2 regions of the Mesorhizobium sp. M0045 genome follow, and region 1 is predicted to be linked to the other one. Evidence: predicted binding sites of a transcription regulator. Region 1 holds the regulator's gene; the other holds the start of a gene.
The links. The regulator LexA, encoded in region 1, represses DNA repair genes until DNA is damaged. The targets are predictions, from matches to a motif close to TGTTCNNNNTGTGTTCNG.
Positions count from the first base shown of each region.

Region 2: the regulator LexA is predicted to act here: its motif matches at 2,224-2,241, upstream of NKJ72_RS05155 (helicase-related protein).

Region 1 is NZ_JAMYUY010000011.1:178,948-183,159, forward strand. It holds gene kynU (kynureninase) at 1-890, opposite strand, end outside; gene lexA (transcriptional repressor LexA) at 1,338-2,072, shown strand; gene NKJ72_RS19135 (ComEC/Rec2 family competence protein) at 2,066-4,212, opposite strand, start outside.
Region 2 is NZ_JAMYUY010000003.1:56,309-60,520, reverse strand. It holds gene NKJ72_RS05170 (FAD-dependent oxidoreductase) at 1-989, opposite strand, end outside; gene NKJ72_RS05165 (TetR/AcrR family transcriptional regulator) at 976-1,707, shown strand; gene NKJ72_RS05160 (hypothetical protein) at 1,704-2,009, shown strand; gene NKJ72_RS05155 (helicase-related protein) at 2,409-4,212, shown strand, end outside.

The DNA of each region.
Region 1 (4,212 bases):
CAGATGTCGAGCGCGCCCTTCAGCGTGCGCATCGAAAGGATCGGCTGGGTGCCGCACAGAAACCGGCGGATGCCGGTGCCGGCCGCATAGCCTGGCTCGAAGGCGAAGGGCCGTGCATGGCCCCACCAGCCGGTGAGCGGCTGCTGGATGTCGGAAAGATGCCGCTCAGCCGCATAGATGAAGGCAGGCGCGCCCGGGCCGCCATTCAGATATTTGTAGGTGCAGCCAACGGCAAAATCGGCGTTGGCTTTGTCGAGCTCGACTGGCATCGCGCCAGCGGTGTGGCAGAGATCCCAGACGATCATCGCCCCGGCTTCCTGGGCCCTGCGCGTCAGAGCCGGCATGTCGCGCAGTTCGCCCGATTTGTAGTTGACGTGGTTGACCAGCACCACGGCGGTGCGATCGTCGATCAGCTCCTCGATGGTCGGCGCGTCGACCCCCGAGAGGCGCAGCAGCGCATCTTTTCGCGTCGAAACCACACCCTCAGCCATGTAGAGGTCTGTCGGAAAACTATCGCCCTCGGCGACGATGGCCTGCCGCTCCGGTCGCATGGCCATGGCGGCGTGCAGCAGCTTGTAGATGTTGACCGACGTCGTGTCGCAGACCACCGTCTGGCCGACCGCGGCACCGATCAGGCGCCCGAGCTGGTCGCCAAGTTCAAGCGGCATGTTGAACCAGCCGGCCGTGTTCCATGCGCGGATGAGATCATGCGACCATTCCTCGGTCGCGGCCTTGTACAGTTCATCGAAAGCGGCACGTGAAGCAGCTCCTAGCGAATTGCCGTCGAGATAGATCACTCCTTGCGGCAACACAAAGCGGTCACGTATCGCGCCCAGCGGATCTGCGGCATCCATCGCCTTTATGGCCGCGAGATCGGGAATTCCTGTCATGATTTGTCTGCTCCCCCCAAAGATTCAACGCAACGCCCGACACGTATCGACTGTTCTTCCATTACCGGGTGGCGCGTAGCAAGGCTCCACCGGCGAGAAGCAGCCTGACCAGGCGGTGGAAACCAGGAATTAACCCAAGGTTGGCGTTTTGAGTTCGTTTCGTTCACGGCGCATTGACCAACCGCACAGTCGATACGGGTTCAATTCCGTGCCCTTTGCCGACCGACCGCCGATGCCAGTGCCGCCTTCTAGGAGGCCAGAACGGCGCAAACGAAAGCAGAATCAAGGCGATGAGGCTCGCGGCGGTAAAAATACGGTACGCCGGTAGGGGACGTCGTTTGTTTCCCGAGCCTTAACGCATTCATTAAACTTTAAACAGTTGCGGAACACAACTGGAACAGATAGTGTCTGTTCTGGGTTTGTTTTCTGATTCTGTTGGGGGTCGCTATGCTGACACGCAAACAACACGAACTGCTTATGTTCATCCACGAAAGGTTGAAGGAAAGCGGTATCCCACCTTCCTTCGACGAGATGAAGGAAGCGCTCGACCTGGCTTCCAAATCCGGAATCCACCGACTGATTACGGCGCTGGAGGAGCGCGGCTTCATTCGCCGTTTGCCCAACCGGGCCCGTGCGCTGGAGGTACTACGCCTGCCTGACTCGATCGCCCCCGGCCTCAATGCGGCACGCAAGTTCTCGCCGAGTGTCATCCAGGGCAGTCTTGGGCAAGGTGCCCCTCGGCAGGGCAAGCCCACATCGTCGCGCGTCCCTGCAGCCGGCAATGACGACGATGTCGTCGCCGCCGTTTCGATCCCGGTAATGGGCCGCATCGCCGCTGGTGTGCCGATCGATGCTATCCAGCACCAGACGCATTCGATTTCGGTGCCGCCGGATATGATCATGGGCGGCGAGCATTATGCGCTCGAGGTCAAAGGCGATTCGATGATCGAGGCTGGCATTTTCGACGGCGACACGGTGATCATCCGCAACGCCGATACGGCGAGCCCCGGTGAGATCGTGGTGGCCCTGGTCGACGAGGAGGAAGCGACGCTGAAGCGGTTCCGCCGCAAGGGCGCCTCGATCGCCCTGGAGGCCGCCAATCCGGCCTACGAGACGCGCATCTTCGGACCAGACAGGGTCAAGGTGCAGGGCAAGCTCGTTGGGCTGATCCGCCGCTACTGAGTTGCGCCCTTGGTGCCGGCTTTTGGATTGTCGGCCCTGCGGTATGGCGGCAGGCCGCGCGCCGCGCGTGAAAATTTCCGCTGCACGTGCCAGGGCCGGTATGATTTTTCGACGGCGAAGCGGATTTCGGCGCGTGTTGCCGCTTGTGGATCGAAATAGACGGCCGCACTTCCCGCGCGCGCCAGTTGCCGTTTGGTGACGACGAGGACCAGCCGGTCGTAGTAGCAGGGATTATGGGCGGTGGCGTCGTCGATGACGATCAAGCTGGCGAAGGCGCAGGCTGGCCGTGCGGTATCGCGGTCCTTGGCTTGCGCAATGATCGCGCCGGATGGATGCCTGGCGAGGCAGAGACCGTCCGTGCAAATGAACGGCATGCCCGGCGGTAGGTCGGCCGGATCGGCAATGTCGAATTGCGGATCGTTCTTTCCAGGTGTTTCCGGCGCGACGATAGCCTCTGATGTGAGCGCGCGTTTCCAGTTGTCGATGGTGAACTCATTCGGGCGTGCCCGGTTGACCGCGAGCTCACCGCTGCCGATCGGCAGCGCGACCAGCCGTGCGTCCTCCGAGATCAATACGTCGGGTACGCGCGTCTGCGTTGTCGTTAGCAAGCCAGCGAGCGCAAAAGGAATTGCCGCGAGCCGCAACCAGGTCGTCGCCATGCTGGCAATGACGAGGGCGATCGTCACCAAAAGGACAGATCTCAGCGAAATCAGTCCGACCGCATCGATCGGCGAGCGCTCGGAGATCCACCCGGACAGGGCGATCATCGCCGTCAGCCCGTTGCCCATCACGTAGAGGAAAGGCCCATCCGCGCCGAACGGCATCGCCAGCGCGCTGAGCACGGCAAAGGGCATGACGACCAGTGAGACGATAGGCATGATGGCCAGATTGGCGAACAGGCTGAGCGGCGCTACGCGCTGGAAATGCCATATGGCGAAAAGCGCCGTGGCGCTCCCTGCAATGATCGAGGTCATCGCCAGGCCGCCCATGCCCAGCAGGACCTTTCGAGTGGCCAAGCGTAGCGGCGATCGCCGGGGCGGCGGCGTGGTGGCCCTGCCGGTGCGGTAATCGGACCAGCCGGCATAGGCGCCGACAAGGGCCGCCGTCGCGGCGAAGGACATCTGGAAGCTCGGACCGACCACCTCGTGCGGCGACACTACGATGACCGCGATGGCCGAGATCGCCAGATTGCGCATGGTGAGCGCGGCCCGGTCGAACAGCACGGCGATGAGCATCACCGCCAGCATGATGAAGCTGCGTTCGGCCGCCACCACAATGCCGGAAAAGACGAGGTACGCCGCAATCGAAAAAAGCGCGGCGGCGGCGGCATATTTTTTGACCGGCCGTCGCGATGAGAAGTCGGGAAACAGCGCAAAGGCACCGCGCAGCAGCGCCATGATGGTGCCGGCGACCAACGCCATATGCAGCCCCGAGATGGAGATGATGTGGTAGATGCCTGTACGCCGCATCGCTTCGTTGATCTCCTCGGGAATGCCGGCGCGCACGCCAACGATCAGCGCAGCAGCAATCTCGCCCTCGGCGGCGCCGATGCGGCTGCGGATATGGTCGGCGATGGATTCGCGCGCGTCTTCGATCGCGGAAGAAAGCCGCGCGGCAAGCGGCATGCTGCCCGACGCCACGACTTTCGGATTCCCGAGAAAGAAGCCGCTGCCGCCGATGCCCGCGAAATAGCTGTCGAAGGAGAAATCATAGCTGTCGGGCCGCACCGGGCCGGTCGGCGGCAGCAACCGCACATAGCCGGCGATCTCGGAACCAGCGGCCAGCTCAGCCGGTATCTTCATCGCCGAAATGCGGACCCGTTCCGGCATGTAGCGCAGCGTCGGCCTGGCGGTTGAGATCACATCGATCGTCAGCCTGATGCGGCCACTCGCCATGGGCTCGTACGATACGACACGACCCGTCAGCCGCGTCGAGATTTCGGAACCGAGCATATGCGTCCCGACACGCCAGGTCTCGAACTTGGCGGCAAGCACGCCAAGCGCGCAGAGCAGCGCCACCATGAAACACAGGCGCGTCCTGGGCCATGAACGCGAGACGACCGTACAAAGGGCCGCGAGGAGCACGATTGCGATCGGCTGCGGAAAGGCTGGCTCCACCGACAGCGCGAAATATACGACCA
Region 2 (4,212 bases), on a different contig from region 1:
ATGCCGGTCATCATGCCAGCCAGGTCAAGCACCTCTTGGGCTGCCGGGCGTCGCAGCGTTTCATAGAGTTCGAGCTCCGCTTCGGGGCGCACGCCGTTCACCACGTCGCCAAGCAATTGGCCAAGCACGACCGCGTCGACGATGCCGGTATTCATGCCTTGCCCTCCCGCCGGACTGTGCACGTGCGCGGCATCGCCCATCAGGAACAACCGGCCCTTGCGGTATGACCGGACCAGGCGGTGATGCACGCGAAACCGCGAGCTCCACGACAGGTCGAGCACGCGGGTTCTTTCTTTGGTCGGTCCACGGCTGTCGAGCAGCACCTGTATGTCTGCGACTGCGGGTTTTTCCGGTGCATCGTCCATTGTCGCGACGACGCGGTACGATCCGTCTGGGAGCGGCGCCACCACCACCAGTCCGGCTGGCGCAAAGAACAGCGACACTTCGGTTGGCCCAACCGGCCAGTCGAGACGAACGTCGGCGAGAACGAACGACGCCTCATAGGCCGCGCCGTCGAACTCTATGCTGGCCGAGTTGCGCACCAGGCTGTGCATGCCGTCGCCGCCAACGACGTAACGTGTCGATATGATCTTTTCGCGGCCGTTTTCGACCACCGTCACGCGCGCACCGTCAGTGTCCTGAACCACAGCTTTGGCCTCGACCATGCGGTGGATCACGCCGCCCAGGGCCGTAATCCGCTCGGCAAACACCTGCTCGGTGAGATTCTGAGGCAGCATCATCAGATAGGGATGCCTCGACGGAAGCTTTCCGAAATCGAGCTTGAGCAGTGCCCGGCTGCGATCTCGGATGGCGAAATTCTGCAGCTTCAGGGCAAGTTCGCTCAGCCGCTGCGTGACGCCCAGAGGCTCCAGCGCCTCCAGCGTCTGTGCGTGGATGACGCCGGCCCGCGAGGTATGAAGGCTCTCCCCAAGCCTGTCGATCAGAACATGGTCGATCCCGGCCTGGTGCAGCACGATGGACAGCGCCAAGCCAGTCGGGCCGGCGCCAATAATCAGGACTTCCGTTTTATCTGGCAACATTTTCTCTCTCCATTTATCAACACATGTTGACTTTCTAACCGAAGCCATTGCGTTTGTCAACAGCCGTTGGCATATGGATTTCATGAGCGAGAATCAGCAGAAGAAAACCAGCAAGTCGGACCGCACCCGCGCCCAGATCCTCGAAGCCGCGAGGCTGCTGTTCGCCAAGCACGGCTATGACGGCGCCTCCATCCGCGACGTCGCCGCCCATGCCTCGATCGATCCGGCAATGGTGATCCGCTATTTCCGCAGCAAGGACGAGCTATTCGCCAGAGCGGCGGTCGTCGACCTGAAATTGCCGGCACTGCGGGTGATCGATCGAACCGCCATCGGCAAGACACTGATCGGGCGATTTCTCGAAATCTGGGAAGATCCGGCCAACGGTACCGGCATGGCAATTCTGCTGCGGTCGGCGACGTCGAACGAATTCGCCGCCGAAAAGTTGCGCGATGTATTTGCCAACCAGGTGAGGCCACTGGTTGCGGCGGTCGCTGATCCCGCCGATGCGGGCCGGCGGGCCGGACTCATTTCCAGCCAGCTGCTGGGTTTGGCGATGTGCCGTTACCTGCTGCGCCTACCGCCGGTCGTCGCCCTGTCTCACGACGAAATCATCCAGACCGTCGGCCCTACATTGCAGCGCTATGCCGTCGGAGAGGACGTGCCTTGAACAAGCCGTTCAGCGTGGGGCCGAGTCTGAGCCTCATGCGGCAAGTGCGCCGACCGATTGGCCATGACGCCGGCGTGTGCCGAACCAGCACGCAAAGGTTAATGGCCGCTGCGCAGCCTGTGCAAAAACCGCCCGGCAGCCTGTGGATTCTCGGTGGAAAAGCTGTTCACAACACAACATGTTGCGGTGAACAAACCAAGAAACTTCGGCTATCTCTGATTCGTCGCCGATTCGTTCCGGCTTTGAGCGGAACGTTAACGGCGAGAGCTGAAAACACCCTCGAAATGATTAAAGCGCGTTAGGAAACATCAATAATTTCATAATGTTGTGCGAAGCAGATTGGCCACCCACGACCATTCACCGGCAAAGGTTAACCGTGGTGCTCGCCTGGATGCCGCCTGCATGAATCGGGCCAGTTTCCGTGATTCAGCATGTGGTGAGGTACGCCGGCAGAAAACCCAGATGTAGCCGTGAACAAAACCTGAATCGGCGAGAGTCAGTGATTCGTCGCTGATTCGTTCCAGACTCGTTCCAACTGTTAATCGGGAACAGATTTTCTGGCTTTGAAGCGACCAATCGGCCTGCCCTCGGCACATTCCGCTTTCGCTTCGCGCCCGAAATCCCTATGTGTCGCCTGTCATACGCGGCCAATATGGGCGCGCTCCCGACAATGCGAGGCGGAGAGCCTTATTTCCAGGCCGATGAACATCCATCCGAAACACACTGAACCGCTGATCCTGACCGGCCGAGACGTGACGGCCGTGCTCGGCCCGACCAACACCGGCAAGACCCATCTCGCAATCGAACGCATGGTGGCGCATGAAAGCGGCGTCATCGGCCTGCCGCTCAGGCTGCTTGCCCGCGAGGTCTATGCGCGCGTCTGCGAGAAGGTCGGCGCCCATAAGGTTGCGCTCATCACCGGCGAGGAAAAGATCCAGCCGGCTGGCGCGAAATACTCGGTCTGCACGGTGGAAGCGATGCCGCGCGAGACCGACGCCGCCTTCGTTGCCATCGACGAGGTCCAGCTCGCCGGCGATCTCGAACGCGGCCACATCTTTACCGATCGCATCCTGCATCTGCGCGGCCGCCAGGAGACGCTGCTGCTTGGCGCGGCCACCATGCACGGCATCCTGCAGCGCCTGCTGCGGGGCGTGTCGGTGGTGACCCGGCCACGGCTGTCGCATCTTGCTTATGCCGGCTCGAAGAAGCTGACCCGCCTGCCGCGGCGCACCGCGATCGTCGCCTTCTCGGCCGACGAGGTCTATGCCATTGCCGAGCTGATCCGCCGCCAGCAAGGCGGTGCCGCCGTCGTGCTCGGCGCACTCAGCCCGCGCACCCGCAACGCCCAGGTGGCGCTGTTCCAGTCGGGTGACGTCGACTACCTCGTCGCCACCGACGCCATCGGCATGGGCCTCAACCTCGACCTCGACCACGTCGCCTTCGCCCAGAACCGCAAATTCGACGGCTACCAGTACCGCAACCTGACGGCGGCCGAACTCGGCCAGATTGCCGGCCGCGCCGGCCGGCATTTGCGCGACGGCACCTTCGGCGTCACCGGCCAGGTCGATCCGCTGGATGAGGAACTGGTCAAGAAGATCGAGGCGCATGATTTCGACCCGGTGAAAGTGCTGCAGTGGCGCACCGCGCATTTCGATTTCGCCAACCTCGATGCGCTGAAGCGCTCGATCGAGACCAACGCCCCGGTCGAAGGCCTGACGCGCGCGCTGCCGGCCGTGGACGCGCAGGCGCTCGAGCATCTGTCGCGCGACGAGGACGTCCGGGCACTCACCACCGATGCCAGACGCGTGGCGCTGCTGTGGGAAGCCTGCGCGCTGCCCGACTACAGGAAGATCGCGCCGGCCCAGCACGCCGACTTGATCGCCTCCATCTACATGGACCTTGCCAGGCATGGCCATGTCGACGAGAACTACATGGCCGAGCAGGTGCGCCGTGCCGACACCACCGAAGGCGACATCGACACGCTGTCGCACAGGATTGCCCAGATCCGCACATGGACCTTCGTTTCCAACCGACCCGGCTGGCTGGCCGATCGGGCACACTGGCAGGAAAAGACGCGCGAAATCGAAGACAGATTGTCGGATGCGCTGCATGAGCGGTTGACGAAACGTTTTGTAGACCGCAGGACTTCCGTCCTCATGCGGCGCCTTAGAGAAAACACGATGCCTGAAGCCGAAATCAGCCCAACCGGAACCGTCCTCGTCGAAGGCCATCATGTCGGCGAGCTGCAGGGTTTCCGCTTTACCGCCGACCAGAGCGCCGGCGGCGAGGACGCCAAGGCGGTGCGGGCGGCGGCGCAGAAGGCGCTTGCCGCCGAGTTCGAGGCGCGGGCCGAGCGCTTCGGCGCCTCTGCCAATGGCGACATCGCCCTGGGTTCGGATGGCACGCTGCGCTGGATCGGCGCGCCGATCGGCACGCTGGTCGCCGGCGAAGACGCTTTGAAGCCGCGTCTCGTCCTGCTGGCCGACGAGCAGCTCACCGGTCCGG